DNA from 3 places in the Clostridium fungisolvens genome. Region 2 is predicted to be linked to each of the others. Evidence: riboswitches for the same ligand, from Rfam matches in the RefSeq annotation. Region 2 holds a riboswitch; each other region holds the start of a gene.
What was found. A riboswitch is a leader RNA that binds a small molecule or an ion and turns the genes downstream of it on or off. The one in region 2 is predicted to bind cobalamin.
Positions count from the first base shown of each region.

Region 1 (7,262 bases), 2.3 Mb from region 2:
AAGGATATAATATTGCGAGATACAGTATATATAAATATTAAAAAGATTGGAGAATTATAATGAAAATTAAATGGTTTGGACATTCGTGCTTTATGATAACCTCTAAACAAGGAACTAAAATATTAATGGATCCTTATATAAATATGCTAGGATATAAGCTGCCAGAAATTGAAGCTGAAATAGTGGCTACTAGTCATGAACACAAGGATCATAATAATATAGATGCGGTTAAAGGAAATTTTGTTCACATAAATGGATTAGGCATATTTTCAGAACATGGAATAGATATAAGAGGTGTTGATACCTTTCATGATAAGTTCTCAGGGGATAAAAAGGGAAGAAATACTATATACAATTTTAAAGTTGATGATATAAATGTTTGCCATTGTGGTGATCTTGGACATATACTTGATACAAAACAAGTAGAAGAAATAGGAAAGGTAGATGTGCTCCTTGTACCTGTAGGAGGAGGATACACAATTGACGCTACAGATGCTGTAGAAGTAGTAAAGCAGTTGAAACCTACAGTTATTATACCTATGCACTACAGGACAAAAGCATTAGGCCCAATGGGATTAGCCTTTGCTAAAGTTGATAAGTTTATAGAAGCTTCAGGAATTAAGGCTCAAACATATAAAGATCTAGAATTGAATAAAGAAAATATTGAAAATTATAAGGGGATAGCTGTCCTTAATTATAAATAAATAGTATATCTAACAATCTAATAAGGGTATGTGCTTCTGTTGCTTTTACAAAAAGCTTGAATTATAATGAGAAAAAACACTACTTTGTTATTTAAACATTATTATAATATAAACAGGAATTTGTAAAGTATAAAGGAGAGTAATTATGATTGAATACAAATTTGACACACAGTTATTAATCGAGGGAGAAAATCTTTCAGAGGATGAAATAAATGAATATATAACACAAAACATTGAAGGCGATTGCTTACTTGCAGTTGGAGATGATGAACTTATAAAAATACATTTTCATACGAATACTCCATGGAAGGTTCTTGAGTATTGTGCTTCTTTAGGTGATATTCATGATGTTGTTATAGAAAATATGGAACGACAAGCCAATGGGCTAAAAGGCTAAAAGTTAAGCAGGCAGGTGAAAACTTGTCTGTTTTTATTTTTGATTCTTTTTAAGATTATTATAGCTGAAAAGTTTAAGTACATTAATATTAAAGGAACAAAGCATAATATAGATATAAAAAATTTTTCGAATATCAATGTTTGTATACAAAATATGGTAGTAATATTATAATTATATTAAGTTTTAGATGAACAACTTCATACTTAAATTTATATTTTCAAACTTTCCTCTCAGAATCCAGAGGAGTTTTGAAAATAGGTTTCGGATTGAAGTATTTCATCTTTAGTTATGAATTAATATAGCTTGTAAGGGGAGAAAAATATGAGATGCTTAGTATGTAAAACAAACGAATTAGAAGAGCAGTATTTAGAAAATGGTTTAAGGGTTTATACTTGTAAGGAGTGTGAAGGGAAATGGATGCGCTTTGGAGACTATTTCACCTGGCACAATAGCAATAAAAATCAGAGTGAAACTGTAACAGAGGATAAATACATATCTGTTAAAGATTCCACAAATCCTAAGTTTTGTCCTGATTGTGAAACTATACTTACTCCGTATAAAGTATCAAGTAAACTTAGTTTTATGCTAGAGCATTGTGGTTCCTGTAATGGAATCTGGTTTGATAAGAATGAATGGGAGTCAATTAAGAGCATTGATTTACATCATAAAATTCAAAACTTTTTTACTGAAGCATGGCAAAAAAAGATTAGAGAAGATGAAAGTAGAGAATTCTTAGAAAAGCATTATACAAATAAGTTTGGTGCTGAGGATTATGAAAGACTAAAGCAGACAAAAAAATGGATAGATGAAAGTGAAAATAAATCTATGTTATTAGCTTATCTGATGAATGAAAATCCTTATAAGCTATAAGAATGATAGAGGCTTTTAAAAAGCCTCTATTTTGTTTTTCTGGATTTTAATGGAGTTTTTCCGTAAATCTTTTTAGAACAGTAGCCTTAAATTCTTCACTTGATGTCACCTTCATTAGTATGTTTATTAATATTTATATAAATCACATTATTGCAAATTATATCTGGAAATAATCATATTATGTATAAAAGTAGTTAAATGTGGTGTAATAGTTGAAATAGAGATTAATTTTATGTATACTTACCTTTGTTGAGAATTGATATCATATAAAACATAATATTATTGAAAAGGTAAGAGAAGAAATGAAAAATAAAAACTTTATTATAGTAGTTATTGGACAAATAATTTCTTTGTTTGGAAATTCTATTCAAAGATTTTGTATGTCGCTATATATATTAAATTTAACAGGAAGTGCCGGGATATTTTCAACAATACTAGCAATTTCAACTATTCCATATATACTGTTCGCACCAATTGCGGGTTTTTTAGCAGACACGGTAAACAGGAAAAAGATCATGATTTATCTTGATTTCATTAGTACAGCGTTAATGGGAGTATATTCAATCATAATATTAAGTGGTAAGGATAATACCATAATAGTAGCGGTTGTAATGTTTATGCTTTCTACAATTTATACTTTATATAGTCCTTCTGTCACATCCAGTATTCCACAAATTGTTGAGAAAGAAAGCTTAGCTTCTGCCAATGGAGTAATTCAGCAGGTTGGGTATGTAGTTAATTTAGCTGGACCAATAGTTGCGGGACTGTTATATAGTTTTTTGGGAATGAAAATGGTAGTGATATTAAACTCAGTTAGTTTCCTTGTTGCAGCAATACTAGAGCTGTTTCTAGATATTCCTGATTTAGAAGTAAAAGAAAGGTTTAAAAATCCTCTGATACAATCTATTGGCGAAATGAAAAAGAGCTTTATGTATTTGAAAGAAAAAAAGAAGATAGTATTAGGAATTATATTTTCATATGCACTCACTAATATCTTTGTAGTTCCGGTGTTAAGTGTTGTGTCTCCATACTTTATTAACGTAAAACTAAGTATGCCTTCAAGCATTTATGGATATATTGAAGCAATATTTGTTTTAGGAATGATAATAGGAGGTATGCTAATTACCTTGAAACCTAACTTGTTTAAAATAAATATATTACATAAAACAATGTATCCAATGATACTAGCTATGTTTATTATGGCAGTCTCTACTGTTATAAGTGGAGAAAACAAGTTTGTAACACTAGGGCTTTATTCCATAGGAGGTCTTGGAATAATGCTGTCACTAGCATTATCTAATATTATTTCCTTAACATATATCCAACAAGAAGTGAGAGAAGATATGCTAGGGAAAGTTAGTGCTTTTTCTACAGCAGTTGCTACCGCAAGTGTTGCCCCTGGGCAGATAATATATGGACAATTAATTGATTTTAATTTAGGTATGTTCAATATACTGATACTGACTTTTATATTTAGCATTGCAGTAGTGTGGTATATAAAATGGAATGTTAGAAGAGTTTAATTCCATTAAAGTAATATGTATGAATGTGCAAAAAATATTTGAAGTTTACAATAAAGGTATATGACAGTATACTTAAAGATGTAACATTTCCGTAGGAAAGCTATTTTTAAAACTCTTCTGGGTTCTAAGAGGAGAATTTGAAAATATAAATATGAATTGAATAATGAAATATAGGTTTAATCGTATTGATTAATTAAAAGGGAATCAGGTAAGAATCCTGAACTATCCCGTAGCTGTATTAGAGGAGTTTAAATACATAAATGTCACTTGGAAACAGGGAAGGCGTATTTAAATGATGAGTCTTGAGTCAGAAGACCTGCCTATATTTTTGCACCAATTATAGATGTACCACTTCGTACCGAAACCTATTTTCAAAACTCCTCTGGGTTCTGAGAGGAGAATTTCAAAATATAAATTTTATTACGAAGTGGCACATCATTAACTCTACGAGTGATAGAGAGGGGCGGTAGAATGAAAAATTGCTTACTTATTTTATATGATTAAGTATGTTTTGTTACTATGTCCTTTTAACATTTTAGTTAAGAGGACTTTTTTACTGTTTAGAAGACTATAGAATTTTAGTACAAGAACAAAGTGGTTTTAAACAAACATTAAAGTCTATAAAATAGGAGTGTTTATATGAAAAAGAAATATCAAATTGCATTAGGTATTTTTATTGCGTTATTATTTATCCCTAGAACAGCATATGCAATGCATATAATGGAGGGATTCTTACCAGCAAAATGGTGTATTGCTTGGGGAGTTTTAGCAATTCCATTTGTAGTGGTTGGCTTTTTTACAATAAGAGAAAAAGTAAATGAAAATCCTAGAACTAAAATGCTTATAGCTATGGTAGGAGCTTTTGCCTTTGTATTGTCAGCGTTAAAAATACCTTCAGTTACTGGGAGTTGTTCACATCCTACAGGTGTGGGACTAGGCGCCATACTTTTTGGACCAACTATAATGAGTGCTTTAGGAGTAATTGTGTTAATATTTCAGGCTTTGCTTTTAGCGCATGGAGGAATTACAACCTTAGGTGCTAATACTTTTTCTATGGCTATAGCAGGACCTTTTGTTTCATATTTTTTGTACAAGATTTTGAAGACACTTAAAGTTTCACAAAGCATATCTGTATTTTTATCTGCAATGATTGGAGATTTAATGACATATGTTATAACAGCAATACAGCTTTCATTGGCTTTTCCGGATCAAAGTGGTGGAGTTTTAGCTTCTGCAGCTAAGTTTTTAGGAATCTTTGCGGTTACTCAAATTCCTCTTGCAATAAGTGAAGGGATATTAACAGTAATTATATTTAATTTGTTAAAGAACTATAATAAGCAGGAATTAATAGAACTTAAAGTAATATCGAAGGAGGAATAATAGCTGTGAAGTTGAAAAATAAGAGTCTTCTAATAAAAAATTTTATATTAGCTTTGCTAGTTATAATAATAGCTGTGGCTCCACTTGTATTTATTAAAAATGGTGAATTTTCTGGTTCTGATGATCAAGCAAAAAAGGCTATAACAGACATAAATAAGGAATATAAACCTTGGTTTTCACCTATATGGCAACCACCTAGTGGGGAAATAGAAAGCTTACTTTTTGCATTACAAGCTGCAATAGGGACAGGTATTGTATGTTATTATTTTGGATACCAAAAGGGAAAGTCTAGAAAGGCAGAGAAATAAATATGTTTTCGATTGATAAATTAGCATATATATCTGAACTAAGAAGGGTAAATCCAACGGAAAAATTTATTTTTGCTATCTTTACTATGTTTATTTGTATTGCTTTAAATAGTACTGTAATTTCAGTGATAGTATTACTTCTCATGTCAGGAATAACTGTTTTTAAAGGAAAAATTCCCTTAGGAACTTACGTGAAATTAATGTCATTACCACTATCATTCTTGATAGTTGGAATAATCACTATAGCGATAAATATAGTTCATAGTGCTGATAACTTAATATTTGGATTTAATATATTAAACATTAAGCTAGGGTGTACTTCAGAGAGTTTTGAGACAGCTACGAGTCTGTTTTTTAAGTCTTTGGCATCAGTTTCATGCTTATACTTTCTAACACTGAGTACGCCATTGTTTGAGGTTTTATCTGTACTAAAAAAACTAAGAGTACCAAAATTATTTGTTGAATTAATGGGGCTTATATATAGATTTATTTTTGTATTGTTAGACACGGTAAATATGATATATACATCTCAAAATTCAAGGCTTGGGTATTCAACACTTAGACTTAGCTACAATTCATTAGCTAAATTAATCTCATCCTTATTTATAAGTTCCTATAAGCGATCACAGGACATTTACACAGCTATGGAATCAAGATGCTATGACGGTGATATAGACTTGCTTGAAGAAAACTATCCAAGTTTATTTAAAAATATCTTACTAATTGCTTTTACGGAAGCAGCCTTATTAATTATAGCTTTTAGTGAATATCTTATCAGGGGGAAGATATAAGGTTTAACACTTTAACTTAGGATTACATTTAAATTATTGGAGGAAATATAGTGAGTGAATACATACTTGAAACTAAAAATTTAAGCTTTAAATATCAGGATGGGACTAAGGCTTTGAATAATATAAATTTAAAAATAGAAAAAGGAAAGAAAATATCTTTTCTAGGTGTCAATGGTTCAGGTAAGTCCACATTGTTTTTGAATTTTAATGGTGTATTAAAGCCCACGGAAGGAAAGTTAATATACGACAAAAAAGAGGTTAAATATAACAGAAATTCCTTGATGGAACTAAGAAAAAATGTAGGAATTGTGTTTCAAGATCCTGAGAATCAACTTTTTTCAGCAAATGTATATCAAGAAGTTTCCTTTGGCGCTATGAACTTAAAACTTGATACAGTAGAAGTAAAGAGTAGAGTGGATAAAGCTCTAAAAAATGTTGAGCTGTATAGTTATAAGGATAAGGCTGTTCATTTTCTAAGCTATGGGCAGAAAAAAAGGGTATCCATTGCAGATATACTTGTGATGGAGCCAGAAATAATAGTTTTTGATGAACCAACTTCAAGCCTTGACCCTAAACATTCAAAACAGATTGTGAAAATATTTGATGAATTAAACGAAAGAGGAATAACAGTTATTTTATCTACTCATGATGTGGAACTTGCATATACTTGGTCAGATTATATTTTTGTAATGAAGGATGGAGAGATAGTCAAAGAAGGCAATCCAACTGAGATTTTCTCAGATGATAATTTAATTGATGAATGTTATTTGGAAAAGCCAATGATTTTCGAAATTTATCAAAATTTATGCAAGACAGGACAGGTGAATTCTACCGAAGACATACCTAGAAATAAGCAGGAACTTTATAAATTAATAAGTTCCATAGGACAAAAATAGAAAAACGATGAAAAGTAAATATAAGATTTACGGTGCAACCATCAAATTAGCTCCTACTAAAGATATTAAAGAGTTCCTAACTCAACTATTAATTTATACATGCCCAAAAATCCCCAGAAGCCGGGATTTTCAAACAAGTATAAATTAAGTTTCGATATATGAACTCTTTAGTAGTAGCTAATTCTAATTTTGTTAAGCTTATATTTTTTAAACATGAGTATTAAATTATTTTTTAAGATTTCATTTAGCTTTAATTGATTGAAGTAATTTTCCTAAAAAACCAGTTTCATTATTAGTACTCATTTCAATTTCATATTGAGTATAGTAGGCATCTTGCATTACTCGTTTGAAATCTTTTACTTCTTTTATTAAACTCTCATTACCATCCGAAGA
Region 1 is NZ_BLZR01000001.1:1,899,161-1,906,422, forward strand. It holds gene bsdtw1_RS08025 (multidrug efflux MFS transporter) at 1-10, shown strand, start outside; gene bsdtw1_RS08030 (MBL fold metallo-hydrolase) at 60-704, shown strand; gene bsdtw1_RS08035 (fatty acid kinase subunit FakA-related protein) at 850-1,101, shown strand; gene bsdtw1_RS08040 (TFIIB-type zinc ribbon-containing protein) at 1,423-1,971, shown strand; gene bsdtw1_RS08045 (MFS transporter) at 2,253-3,494, shown strand; cobalamin riboswitch at 3,650-3,832, shown strand; gene bsdtw1_RS08050 (energy-coupling factor ABC transporter permease) at 4,134-4,874, shown strand; gene bsdtw1_RS08055 (energy-coupling factor ABC transporter substrate-binding protein) at 4,874-5,182, shown strand; gene cbiQ (cobalt ECF transporter T component CbiQ) at 5,185-5,973, shown strand; gene bsdtw1_RS08065 (energy-coupling factor ABC transporter ATP-binding protein) at 6,024-6,869, shown strand; gene bsdtw1_RS08070 (helix-turn-helix domain-containing protein) at 7,110-7,262, opposite strand, start outside.
Region 1: another riboswitch for cobalamin. It lies ahead of bsdtw1_RS08050 (energy-coupling factor ABC transporter permease); the one in region 2 lies ahead of bsdtw1_RS18675 (sirohydrochlorin cobaltochelatase).

Region 2 (7,262 bases):
AAATATATATCCAGATAAGTTAGAAAAGTTTTTATTTGAGACCAAAGACTATAGATTTTTTGATAGTCCAGTAAGAGTACTGCCAAGAAGCGATAAATATGTAATTACTAATGGTAAGGTTCGTCAATATGGAGCTATTTTAGAAGATGAAGAAAAATGCCATAAGCTTAATATAAAGCTAACTGATACTAATTGGCTTAAAAAGGACAATGGTGCTGGGGATATATACGAAACAAATTTATATGCAAAGCTTATTTCTCTTGCTTTAAATAAATTTGTAAATCTTGATCCAATGGGAATGGGCATTGAGATGGAAGCCAATAAGCCAGGCTGGAATGATGCTATGAATGGATTGCCTGGAATATTTGGGTCTAGTATAAATGAATCGGCGGAATTAGTTAGAGTTTTGAACTTTATAATAGATGCCTCAGAGAAGTTTGATAAGTCAGTTCCAATTCATACAGAATTATTTGAACTGATCACAGATGTTGACGCTGTTTTAAATAGAAAAAATAATGGGGAAATAGGCCAATTTGAATATTGGGACAAGATATCTTATTTAAAAGAAGCCTATAGAGAAAAAATAAGATTTGGAATAGATGGAAAAGAGAAAGAATTAACAAGTAAAGAAATACTAGAGATATTTAACAAATTTAGAACTAAGCTTAATGAAGGACTTGAAAAAGCTTTGGAATTAGGAAAGGGTATATATCCTACCTATATAACTTATGAAGCTAAAGAATATGAGATATTAGAAGGCAAGAAGAATCCTGTAAATGGATATCAAAATGTTTTAGTAAAGGAATTTGAATGCGTTCCAATACCATTGTTCCTTGAAGGTCCAGCTAGAATGCTTAAGAGTTTAAAAGACATAGATAAGGCAAAATCACTTTATAATAAGATAAAAAATAGTAAGATATATGATGAAAAGCTTAATATGTATAAGACTTCAGAGCCTTTAGACGAAACTACCCATGAAGTAGGAAGAGCTAGAGCCTTCACTGCTGGTTGGCTTGAGAGAGAGTCAATATTCCTTCATATGGAATATAAATATCTACTAGGACTATTAAAAGCTGGTTTGTATGATGAATATTTTGAAGATATAAAGACTGCATTGATACCTTTTATAGATCCTAAGGTTTATGGAAGAAGTACTCTTGAAAACTCATCGTTTATAGCAAGCTCAGTAAACCCAGATGAAGAAGTGCATGGAAGAGGTTTTGTATCAAGACTTACTGGATCAACCTCAGAAATGTTAAGTATGTGGTTTGTGATGATGGCTGGTAAAAATGTATTTAGATATGAAGAAGGAAAACTAAAACTAGAATTAAAACCTATACTTCCACATTGGTTGTTTAACAGCAATAATGAAATTAGCTTTAAGTTCCTTGGAAAAACTATTGTTACCTATCATAATAGGAGCAGCAAAAATACCTATGGGGATAATGGTGCTGTGGTAGAAAGATTAGAGTTAAGGACTTTTGATGAAGAGGCTTTTGAAATAGTGGGCGGTATAATTGAAGGGCGCTATGCTGAAATGATAAGACAAGGGGATTTCAGAAGTATAGATGTTTACTTGGCTTAAAATACAAATATGATAAGAAGATGATCTTAAAAATCCACAGCTGATATTTTTGGCTGTGGATTTTTTACTGTAAAAGTTGCTTCAGCGATTTTTTCACTGAAAAAGGTTGCCTTATCTATATATTGACAAACATCTTATATAAATGTAAGCTAATTTTGACAAGTTAATAACAGATTTAGGTGCCTTTCAAGAAACTATTTTTAGAAAGGTGAAAAGGGAATGCGGTTAAAATCCGCAGCAGCCCCCGCTACTGTAAGTGAAGACGAACCTTTGAATACCACTCTTATATAGAAGTAAAGTTAAGCCTTAAGATTAGAAAACAAGGTAAGAACTTTAATCTAATAAAAAAGGGGAAGGTTAAGGAGAGAAAGAAGCACGAGCCAGGAGACCTGCCTAAATTGAGGGAAAGTAAGTCTTTCGGAGGGAAAGTACTATTTTTATTGATAGTTTATACGGAATTAATATGCGTTAATAAATGCTTATTTTGAGCATAATGATACTATATGTTATAGGTATAGTTTATACGCAAAATTTCTATATATAAGTCTTTTATAAAGATAGTATTCTTTTGAGGAGTATTATCTTTTTTATTTTTTAGTGCCTATTGACCATAAGTTTTTAATTTGTGAATATAGATGTACCACTTCGAATCTTAATCTATTTTTAAAACTCTCACGGCTTCTGGTGAGAGAATTTAAAAATAATAAGTTCTATTACGAAGTGGTACATCTGTAGATTAAATGAGGAAGCATATTTTTAGGGGGAAGTTTAATGAAGGATGTAATAAAAAAGAAAGATATTAGTAAGAAAGCAATACTAGTGGTTAGCTTTGGAACTACTTATGAGAATACAAGAAAGCTAACTATAGAAAAAATAGAGAAATTGATAGAAGAAAAACATGATGAATACGAAATAAGAAGGGCTTTCACAGCTCATGGTGTAATAAAAAAACTTGCTAGTAAGTATGACATGTATGTAGATACACCTGAAGAAGCGTTAGAAAAGCTTAAGGAAGAAGGTTTTAATGAAATAATAGTTCAACCTCTTCATCTTATACCAGGTTTAGAATATGACTATATAAGAAATGTAATAGAAAGTTTTTCAAAGGACAATGACTTTAAATATATAAAGCTTGGAAGACCACTTTTGTATTTTAAAGGAGAAGAAGACGATATACCGGATGATTATACCTTGATGGTGAATGCTTTAGAAAACCAAGTATCAAGAGATGAAGCTGTTGTTTTTATGGGACACGGAACACATCACCCGGCAAATTCAACCTATAGTTGTCTTCAAACTGTATTTTGGGATAACGATTTTGATAAGGTTTTTATAGGAACCATAGATGGTTATCCAACCTTAAATCACGTTATAAAGAATTTAAGAAAAAATCATATAAACAAAGTTACGTTAATGCCACTTTTACTAGTAGCTGGTGATCACGCCGTAAATGATATGGCTGGAGATGAAGAAGATTCATGGAAAAGTATACTTGAAAAAGAAGGTTTTGAAGTGGATGTTTATATGCATGGACTAGGGGAAAATATTAATATACAAAATCTATATCTTGAACATTTAGAAGATGCCATAAGTGAGAAATATATAGGTATAGGAAAGAATAAAAAAGGAATGGCTAGCAATTTTTAAGGGGTGGTAAAATTTGGCTAAAATCATGATACAAGGTACTGCATCCTCAGTTGGGAAAAGTATTTTGGTAGCTGCATTATGTAGAATATTTAAACAAGATGGGTTTAAGGTAGTGCCATTTAAATCACAAAATATGTCCTTAAATTCTTATATAACCTTAGATGGTAAAGAGATGGGGAGAGCACAAGTTTTGCAAGCTTATGCTTGCGGATTAGAACCAGAAGTATATATGAATCCTATTTTGCTTAAGCCAACTTCAGATAAAAAATCTCAAGTGATAGTTAATGGAAAAGTATTTGGCAACTATACTGCTATGGAATACCATAATATGAAATCTGGTTTTAAGGATATGCTTAAAAAACATTTTGATAAGCTAGAAGAAGACTTTGACATAGTTGTTATGGAAGGTGCGGGAAGCCCAGCAGAGATTAACCTAAGAGATAAAGATATAGTAAATATGGGGATGGCAGAACTTGTGGATGCACCTGTGCTTTTAGTTGGAGATATAGATAAGGGTGGAGTATTTGCTGCATTAGCTGGAACTATGCTTTTACTTAAGGAAGATGAGAAAAAAAGAGTTAAAGGAACGATTATAAATAAGTTCAGAGGTGATGTTAAAATACTCGAGCCTGGACTTGATATGTTAGAGGAGATAATAGATAAGCCTACTCTTGGAGTTGTTCCCTATTTCAGACTAAAACTAGAAGATGAAGATGGAGCTGTAGATTTCAATAAGAAGGTAATTGCACCTATAGATGTGGCAGTAATAAAGCTTCCTAGAATATCAAACTTTACAGATCTTGATGCGTTGAAAAATGAAGAAGATGTATCTGTAAGGTTTATAACTTCTCCAGAAGAGTTTGGTACACCAGATCTTCTAATAATTCCAGGAAGTAAAAATACTATAGAGGATCTTAAAGCTTTAAGAGAAAATGGCTTAGAGGATAAGATTATAACTTATTCAAAGGATGGTATGGTTATTGGAATTTGCGGTGGATATCAGATGCTCGGAAAAGTTATAGAGGACCCATATGAGGTTGAAACAGAGCTTAGAGAGATAAAGGGAATGGGTCTTTTAGATATAGGAACTGTGTTTGAAAAAGAAAAGGTTACTACAAGAGTTAAGGCAAATGTAATATCTGAATTCTTAAAAAAGAATAATATGTCTGATAACTATTGTAAACAGTTAGAACAAATATATGGCTATGAAATTCATATGGGAATAAGCAGCTATGGAACAGAAGTGGAGCCATTATTCGAAATAGTAGAGAAAAATGGCAAGTATCTAGGAGAACAACAATTAATTTATAAAGATGGAGCAATAAATACTAATGGCAATATAATGGGCACATATATACATGGTATCTTTGATGGATGTATGTTTAGAGAATATATTATTAATAAATTAAGAGAGAAAAAAGGATTACATTATAAAAAGGCAAGCAATTATGAAAGTTTAAGAGAAAGTGAACTTGATAAGTTAGCTGATATTGTTAGGAATTCTTTAGATATGGATAAGATATACGAAATAGTAGGATTAGAAAAGAAATTATAGGAGGATACAAGTGATGAAAAGTATAATTATATCCTCAAATTCTAGCGGCGGAGGTAAGACTACATTTACCTTAGGACTGCTTAACCTATTGAAACGTAAAGGGTTAAAGGTACAAGGTTATAAAGCAGGACCGGACTATATAGATCCAGCCTTTCATTCTCATATAACAAAGTCTACATCAAGAAATCTAGATCTTTTCCTTATGGGAGATAGGGGAGTTAAGGCAAGTTTTTCAAGAGGGGTTGGAGAGTATGGAATAATCGAAGGAGTCATGGGATTATATGATGGTAAGGGAATAACCTATGAATACTCTACAGCACATCTGGCAGAGGTTATGAATATACCGGTAGTACTTGTACTTTCACCTAAGGCTCAAGTAGCAACCCTATGTGCAGAAATATTAGGGCTGCAGAACTTTGGGAAAGTTACTATAGCTGGTGTGGTGCTAAATAATATAAGTGAAAGTTATTATAAACTTCTAAAGCTGGCAATTGAGAAAAATTGCGGCGTAAAAGTATTTGGATATCTTCCTAAAGATGAAAGATTAGTTTTGAAAAGTAGACATCTTGGACTGGTACAAAGCAGTGAAATAAATGATTTAGATGAGAAAATTGATATATGCTCGGATCTAATACAAGCTCATGTGGATGTAGAAGCACTTATGAGATGTTTTGATAATACTGAAAGGTATGAAGATGACTTTAATTTATCTAATAAAAAAATAAGATCAGCTGTAGCATATGATAAAGCTTTTAGCTTTTATTATAAGGAAAACTTGGAGCTGTTAGAACAGGTTGGAGAAGTAGAATATTTTAGCCCACTTAAAGATAAAGAGTTACCTAAAAATATTGATTTTCTTTATCTCGGAGGAGGCTACCCAGAGGTATTTATAAAAGAATTAAGTGAAAATAAATCTATGTTAAGATCTATAAATGTTCAGCTAAATTCAGGGTTAAGGTGTTATGGTGAATGTGGCGGTCTTATGTATCTAATGGAACAAATTGAAGGGACCAATTCAGTAGGCTTTTTTGAAGGTAAAGCTACGCTTACAAGCAGGCTTCAGAATTTTGGCTATGCTGAACTAGAAGTGTCGGAGGAAAATAAAATCTTGAAAAATGAAAGTAAGATTAATTGTCATGAGTTTCATAGATCAAAGATAGAATCTCATGAAAAGAAAATATACAAGGTTTCCAAGACTACTTTTGATAACTCAATAAAACAGTGGCAATGTGGTTATCACAAGAATAATACCCTTGCAGCTTATGCTCACATACATTTCTTCGGAAATATTGAAATGTTTAGTAGTTTGGTGGACATAAATTTATAATAGGAACTTGATTTGATAAATATATTTTATTACAAAGTTATACATCTATATATGGTTAAGATTTTTATCTAAACTTAGGTATATCTCAATTTTAATGATAATATTAAAAACAATTTATTATAATTGTAGAAGGTAAATAGGAGAGAGAACATGGAATATATAAAGATCCCAATGGATATAGAAAAGAGAAGTTTTGAAATAATAGGTGAAGAGTTAGGAGCGCACAGTTTTAATGAAAGAGAGCTTAGTATAGTAAAAAGAGTTATACATACTACAGCAGACTTTGAATATAAAGATTTAGTATATATAAGAGAAAATTCTATAGATGAAGCTTTAAAGCTTTTAAAAAGCGGAGTTACAGTATATACAGATACTAAGATGGCATTATCAGGTATAAACAAAAAAGCTTTAAGTGATCTTAATTGTAAGGTTGAGTGTTTCGTGGATAGAGAAGATGTAGCTAAGATAGCAAGGGAAAGAGGAATTACTCGATCAATGGCAGCAGTAGAAAAAGCTGTGGAAGAAGGAGTAGAGTTTTTTGTTTTTGGAAATGCTCCAACAGCTTTATACAGACTTAAAGAACTTATAGAAGAAGGCAAAGCTAATGCCAAGTTTATTATAGGGGCACCGATAGGTTTTGTAGGTGCGGCTGAGTCCAAGGTAGAAGCTGAAAAACTGCCACTTCCTATGATAACTATAAGAGGTAGAAAAGGTGGAAGTACCGTTGCGGCTGCTATTGTAAATGCGTTGATGTATCTAGTAGTGAATAGAGGATAGTATGTTAGAATTATACGTTACCTGTGATGGAAAAAAACTTAGATGTGGGTATACTACTGGATCTTGTGCTGCTGGAGCAGCTAAGGCAGCCACACAGATGCTATATGAAAATAAAGATATAAGTGAGATAAAAATAGATACTCCTAAAGGTATAGTTCTTCTACTTCCTATAGAAAAAGTAGTAAGAGGTAAGGATTATGTTGAGTGTTGCATACTAAAGGATGGCGGAGATGATCCAGATGCTACTCATGGTCTAGAGATTTGGGCTAGAGCTACAAAAAAAGAAGATGGATATACTTTAAAAGGTGGCAAAGGTGTAGGCGTAGTAATGGGAGAAGGATTATATGTTAAAAAGGGTGAACCAGCTATAA
Region 2 is NZ_BLZR01000001.1:4,220,009-4,227,270, reverse strand. It holds gene bsdtw1_RS18680 (cellobiose phosphorylase) at 1-1,585, shown strand, start outside; cobalamin riboswitch at 1,746-1,996, shown strand; gene bsdtw1_RS18675 (sirohydrochlorin cobaltochelatase) at 2,357-3,232, shown strand; gene bsdtw1_RS18670 (cobyric acid synthase) at 3,246-4,787, shown strand; gene bsdtw1_RS18665 (cobyrinic acid a,c-diamide synthase CobB) at 4,801-6,114, shown strand; gene bsdtw1_RS18660 (precorrin-8X methylmutase) at 6,265-6,891, shown strand; gene cbiD (cobalt-precorrin-5B (C(1))-methyltransferase CbiD) at 6,893-7,262, shown strand, end outside.

Region 3 (7,262 bases), 4.0 Mb from region 2:
GATGTTTCAAATAGCATTATAAATACATATTTATAATACTATGATTTAGATTTTTCTTATGTTTAAGGATATTATTGAAATTGATTAGTTATGCAGGAGATGGCTCACCAATTAGTTTCAACACTATGCTTAACAGCGTCTATATATATGAGTTTAGAGATGGAGGTTATTTGATGATAAAATTAATCGCAACAGATATGGATGGAACATTACTAAATAGCAAGGGGGAACTTCCAGAGGGGTTCTTTGATACTTTGGATGAATTGATAGATAGAGGTGTGATATTTGTAGCAGCAAGTGGAAGACAGTATTATACACTAGCTGATAACTTTGGCAAGGCTAAGGACAAGATGCTTTTTGCTGCAGAAAATGGTTCCTTTGTTGTTCATAACGGAAAAGAATTATTTTCTAAGACATTACCTAAAGAAACTATCATGGAAATTTTGAAAGAAGTAAGTAGTATACCTAACTGTTTTCCAGTAGTATGTGGCAAGAAGTATGGATATTATAAAGATACAAATCCTAAGTTCTTAAAAGAATTACAAAAATATTATTATAATAGAAAGCAAGTAGATAATCTTGAAGATATAGAAGATGATTTCTTAAAGGTAGCAATTTTTGATTTAGAAGGATCAAGCGAGAATTCATACAAAAAGATTGATAAGAAGTTGAAGGAAGAACTTCAAGTTACTGTTTCGGGACAAAACTGGGTTGATATCTTCAGAAAAGATATAAATAAGGGAGTTGCAATTAACTACCTTCAAGAAAAGTTCAACATAACCCATGAGGAAACTATGGTATTCGGAGACTATTTTAATGATATCCAAATGCTTCAAAATGCGTATCATAGCTATGTTATGGTAAATGCACCAGATGAGTTAAAGAAATACGGAAGATTTATGGCTAAAAGCAATGATGACAATGGTGTAATTGAAGTAATCGAAAGAGAAGTTCTTAAAAAGGACGCTTAATTTCAATACGCTGATTTAGCAGTACCAAATTTTCCTCATATTCATTCGGAAAGGCAAATGCGCGAAAAAAAAGCTCGCTTCAGCGACTTTTTTTTTATTTTATATTAACATAATTTTAAATTTTTAACTATTACTTGTAATAAGTTATGGGGAGATAGTAATATTATAACAAGTATTTGGATTATAATATGTATATAGTTCTGTTTGTGGTTTAGGGGGGGGTATATGATAAAATATAAAAATTGTTTAGATGTAACTATTGATGATATATTTAAGGCGTTTCAGGATGGATTCTCGGACTATATAATAAAACTTAATGTTAATAAGGAAGATTTTGAAGAAAGATTCTTTGGTACAGAAGGGAATTCTAAAGAATATTCTTTCGTAGTGTATGACAGTAATAAGCCTGTAGGATTAATGCTAGGTGGTATAAAAGAATATGAAGGAATAAAAACTTTGAGATGTGGAGGCTTAGCAATTCATCCAAGCTATAGGGGTGGTTGGATAAGCAAGAGACTTTTCCAATTACATCAAGAGATTGCAAAGAGTAAAGGTTGTAGTCAATTGTTTCTAGAAGTCATAGTTGGAAATGATAGAGCAATCAATTTTTATAATAAGATGGGATATAGCAAAATTTATGATATATCCTTTTACTCTAATGATAATACAAGCAACTTGAGAAAATACCATAATAAAAAACTGGTTATTAAGGATATAACATTTGGCCAGTATAGAGAAATATGCCATAGATATGATGGACATGTTAGTTGGCAAAATGCTTATGAATATCTAAGTTTATCAAAGGATACATACTATTATGGAGGATTTATTGATGATATTCTTATTAGTGGACTAAGCATAAATAAATCAGGAAAGATAAGTTTTATTTATATAGATAAGAATTATAGATTAAGTGGAGTGGGTTCATCTCTAATTAATTATGCTGTTAAAGAATTAGGGATAAATATGATTACTGCTAGTTTTGTTAATAATAGTCAAGCTTTTGGGTTTTTAGTTAAGAATGAATTTAAGAAAATGCCTATATCCCAATATGAAATGTATAAGATTTTGTAGCATAGTATTTATAATTTATCAATAATTTTCTACTTGAACATTTTAGACATTAGCTATAACATAAGACTAAACATAGGGGGTGTTAATCAATGGTAGCAATAATAAAAGCACTAATGAGAGCAGTGAATGATATTCATGATGTTTTTATACAAAAAGCACAGGGCTCTGGATATAACCTTACGGACAAACAACTTCATTTTATAATTATAGGAATCATAGGTATCTTAATTTTTGCAGGAACCCAAATGCTATTTAAATGGCTCGCAAAGTATAGCATTACAGCTATATCATTCATATATACTTTTACAGTACTACTGGTAATAGTTTTTGGTATTGAAATAGAACAAAAAATAACTAAACGAGGAAATATGGAGTTTGCAGATATAGTAGCTGGTATATGGGGATTCTTATATATATTCATAATTTACTTAATAATAAGAATAGCTGTATATCTAATAAAACAATATACTAATAAAAGAAAAGTTAAGAAGCAGTAATCTTGACTATAATAAATATGAATACTATAATTTAGTTGACAATTTAATAAGTTCTTATTGGTGCTTCAGTTGCACAAATACATTTGTTCAATAGAAGTTAAAAGGGAAAAAGGTGAAAGACCTTTGCAGCCCCCGTTACTGTGATGATGACAAAATTTGCACTAAAACTTAAGATATTTAAGTTTTAATCCACTGAGTTAAGGATGTCTATCTAATAGATTCAAAGTATACCAATGTTTGTATTTTTAGGAGGTATAGTTTGTAGTTAAAGTTTAGATGTCTATGAATGTACCACTTCGTAATAAGTTTTACAATGAATTGGCACATCTATATAAAGAGCTTGGGAAGGAGCAAAAAGTAGGATGATTCAAAGCCAGAAAACCTGCCATAAGAAAAGTTAATTTTCCGGGGGGGAAAAATTACTGTTAATAAAGCAAGTTTTACTGATATAAAATTATTTTGCTTAGGGTTTGAGTACATTTAAACTTTAATACAATGCTAATAATGTTTATATTGTTGAAAAACAAGAGTATTTTGTGTGCGGATATAAAAATACTTTATGTAATTATAGCTTTATTAATTATGAGAGTAAGTTTTATCTATTTTATAAGTTTTAATATAGATATATTGATTCGAAGAGTAATTATAAAGACCTCCTTAGGGAGGTCTTTTATTTTTATGTTGTATAGTATTGAAGCCTAAGGGTAAATAGTTTTAGTTGGGGAGGATTAATATGCAGGAAGCATGTCTAATAGAAGATATAGAACCTTTAAATGAAAAATCTATGGCTGAGGCCAAAGAAAGAATGGATAACTTGGTGAAGCCTATAGGTAGTCTTGGAAAACTTGAAAAAATGTCTATAAAGTTATCTGGAATAACAGGTGAATTATATAATAATATCGAAAAGAAAGCAGTTATTATAATGTGTTCTGATAATGGGGTATGTGAAGAAGGTGTGGCCTCAGCTCCGCAAGTAGTTACTGCGACTCAAACAGTAAATTTTATAAAAGGAGTAACGGGAGTAGGGGTTTTAGCAAGACACAACAATTGCGATTTAAAGGTTGTAGATATAGGTATCAATGAAGAAATAAATCATAGTGAACTAATAAACTGTAAGATAAGAAAAGGTACATCAAACATTGCTAAAGGTGAAGCAATGACAAGGGAAGAAGCTCTTACAGCTATTAGAATAGGAATTGATTTGGTTTCAAAGCTTAAAAATGAAGGATATAACCTGATAGGCACTGGGGAGATGGGAATAGGAAACACAACTTCTAGTTCTTCAATATTAATTGCCTTAACTGGTTGCACTATTGAGGAAGCTGTAGGTAGAGGAGCAGGACTTACGGATGAAGCCTTCGAAAAGAAAAAGAAGGTTATAAAAAAGGTTTTAGAAATAAATAAACCTAATATAAACGACCCAATAGAGGTATTGCATAAGGTTGGTGGCTTTGATATAGCTGGACTTGTAGGAGTATATTTAGGTGCGGCAAAGTATAGGATGCCGGTAGTTATTGATGGATTCATTTCTGCAATTGCAGCATTAATAGCCTATAGGTTAAATAACGTTACTAAAGATTTTATGTTTCCATCTCATATATCAATAGAAAAAGGATATAACTTAGTTTTATCAGAGTTAGGTTTAGATCCTATATTAGATTTATCTATGAGATTAGGTGAAGGATCTGGATGCCCATTAGCTTTCAATATATTAGAAGCTTCTACAAAGATAATGAATGAAATGGCAACCTTTGAAGAAGGTAATGTAGATTTAAATGATTATAAGGGGCTTTGGGAGGGGAAAATATGATTACGTTAGTAACTGGTGGTGCAAGAAGTGGAAAGTCTTCTTTTGGAGAGTCGATACTTGAAAATGAACCAGAGGTTTTATATATTGCAACTTCAATACCTTTTGATCAAGAAATGAAAGACAGAGTTAAGAAGCACAGAGAGCAAAGACCAAGCCATTGGCATACCTTGGAAAGCTATAAGGATTTTCAAGCTGAATTTGAAAAAATATTAGGTGGTAATATAGTTTATAACGGTGTAATCGTTGATTGTATAACCATAATGATTTCTAATATATTATTAGAAAATTTAAGTGACGATGGCAATGATGACTATGATTTAATTGAACAGAAGGTTATGTTTCAGATTGATAATTTAATAAAAGGTCTAAGAAACTTTAATTGCAAAGCAGTTATAGTCACTAATGAGGTTGGAAGTGGAATAGTGCCAGAAAACAAGTTATCTAGGGAATTTAGAGACATAGCTGGACGAGTAAATCAAAGATTAGCAAAAGAATCAGATGAAGTTTACCTAGTTGTGTCAGGTATACCTGTAAGGATTAAGGGGGAATAAATTGAGAAAGTTTATTTTAATCATACAGTTTATGACTAGAATACCTATAAATTTAAGTTTGGAGGTAAAGCGAGAGGATTTTGCTGATGCAGTAAGATACTTTCCTTTAGTAGGACTTATAATAGGTGCAATAGATTTACTTATATATATAATTACATGTAAGCTATTCCATGGCATGCTGCCAGTGGTATTTACTATGATATCACACATTATTGTTACTGGAGGTCTGCATCTAGATGGGTTAAGTGATACTGCCGATGGAATATTTTCAGGTAGGAGTAAGGATAAGATTCTTGAAATTATGAAAGACAGCAGAGTTGGAACCTTTGGAGTGTTGGCACTTGTTGCACTGATGCTTTTAAAGTTTTCAGCAATTGAAGAACTTTCAAGGGTTAACATATACTCAGCGCTTTTAATCTCGCCAGTGATTAGTAGAACTTTAACTACACTTTTGATGTATAAAAGAAGATATGCAAGGGAGAAAGAAGGCTTAGGAGATCTTTTTATAGGAAAGATTTCTACACTAACCTTTAGTATAGCATTGGCTTTGGGTATAATCATAACTTTAGCTGTGGGAAGAACTTATGGACTTATAGTTATAGTTATAGGCTTTATTTTTACAGTATGCTTTAGATCCTATATAGAAAAAAGGCTAGATGGTATAACAGGAGATATCTTAGGAGCCAGTGTTGAGTTAAATGAAGTACTTGTATTGGTAGTTTTCTGTTTATTACAGAATATAATTTAAACATATATTTTACGGTGTGGTTAAGAGTATTATTTGAAATTAAATGGTTATGCAGGAGATGCTATATGAGCGAGCTATTAGAATTAAATGATTTTTTCAGATGGAATGGCGTTAAAAAACTGTACTGTTCGAACGTAGTGAGTTTACAGTTTTAGCCATGGAATATGAGAAAATCATATTAATTCTTTGCACAAGCTCATTAAAGTATCGGATGACTAACCATTTAATTTCAATACAGTGCTTTAATAGTGCCATATTTTAAAGTTGTTCATCTTTAAGAGGAGATAATATGAAACTTATTTTAATAAGGCATGGAGAGACAGAGGGAAATCTTAATGGAATCTATCAAGGAATTAAGGATTATCCCTTAAGTGAGGAAGGAAAACTACAAAACCTAAAGCTAAAGAGTAAGTTAGAAAATATAAATGTAGATAAGGTTTATTATTCTACAATGGAAAGAGCAAAAAAAACAGCGGATGCTATTTTTGATTTTTCAAGCAGTGCAATTTATTTTGAGGAAAACTTGAGTTTTAATGAGATAAATTTTGGACTTTGGGATGGTAAAGATTATAAATATATAAGTAAAAATTACAGCGAACAGTTTCAAAGTTTTATAGATGATTTTAAGATTTTTAAATTTCCTGAAGGGGAAAGCTTTAAAGATTTTTATAATAGAGTTAGTGAAGGAATTAGAAAAATTATAAAAGTATCAAAGGAAGAGGATAATATAGCAATAGTGGCTCATGGGGGAACTATAAGGGTAATATTATGTGAGCTTTTAGGTTTTAATTATGAAGGATTCTATAAATTTAATATTAGCCATGGATGCTATAGTTTGCTCACTGTATGCAAAGACAGTGCTGTTTTAGAATTTCTAAATAAATAGATTGATTTTAAATCATATTTCAGGAGGAACAAAATTTGAAAAATATAAAGAAGTTAGCAATTATAATAATGGCATTAGTATTTACCTTATCACTAATGGCATGTACAAAGAGTGAAACAAAAAAAGAAGAAGTTAAAGGTATAAAAATAACTGATTCATACAATAGAGAAGTTTCTTTGGATAAGGTACCTCAAAGAGTAGTAACATTATCACCAGGGGCTACTGAAACTATATTTGCTTTAAAAAAGGAAAGTATTTTAGTAGGAAGATCAGACTATGATGATTACCCAGCTGAAGTTTCCAAGATAGAAAAGGTTGGTGGGTTAGAAAATCCTAATATTGAGAAAATAACAGAGCTTAAACCTGACTTAGTAATAGCTGGAGCACATTTTTCTAAGGAAGTACTTAAAAAGCTTGAAGATTTAGGCATAAAGGTTGCAGTACTTTATGGAGAAGATAATTTCGATGGAGCATATAAAAATATTCTAGATACAGCAGAAGTTTTAGGAGTTAAGAATGATGGACAAAAGATAGTAGATGAAATGAAGAAAAAAGTTTCAGAGGTTGAAGAAAAAATAAAGAATTCTAAAAAAGTTAAACTATATTATGTTGTTGATTTTGGTAAGCAGGACTTTACTGCAGGTGGAGATACTTTTGTTGGTCAGCTTATAGAAAAAGCAGGTGGAGATAATATAGCTAAGGATGTTAAGGGATGGAATTACAGC
Region 3 is NZ_BLZR01000001.1:188,540-195,801, forward strand. It holds gene bsdtw1_RS00780 (Cof-type HAD-IIB family hydrolase) at 174-971, shown strand; gene bsdtw1_RS00785 (GNAT family N-acetyltransferase) at 1,197-2,045, shown strand; gene bsdtw1_RS00790 (hypothetical protein) at 2,135-2,542, shown strand; cobalamin riboswitch at 2,584-2,946, shown strand; gene cobT (nicotinate-nucleotide--dimethylbenzimidazole phosphoribosyltransferase) at 3,276-4,352, shown strand; gene cobU (bifunctional adenosylcobinamide kinase/adenosylcobinamide-phosphate guanylyltransferase) at 4,349-4,903, shown strand; gene cobS (adenosylcobinamide-GDP ribazoletransferase) at 4,905-5,651, shown strand; gene bsdtw1_RS00810 (histidine phosphatase family protein) at 5,941-6,537, shown strand; gene bsdtw1_RS00815 (ABC transporter substrate-binding protein) at 6,606-7,262, shown strand, end outside.
Region 3: another riboswitch for cobalamin. It lies ahead of cobT (nicotinate-nucleotide--dimethylbenzimidazole phosphoribosyltransferase); the one in region 2 lies ahead of bsdtw1_RS18675 (sirohydrochlorin cobaltochelatase).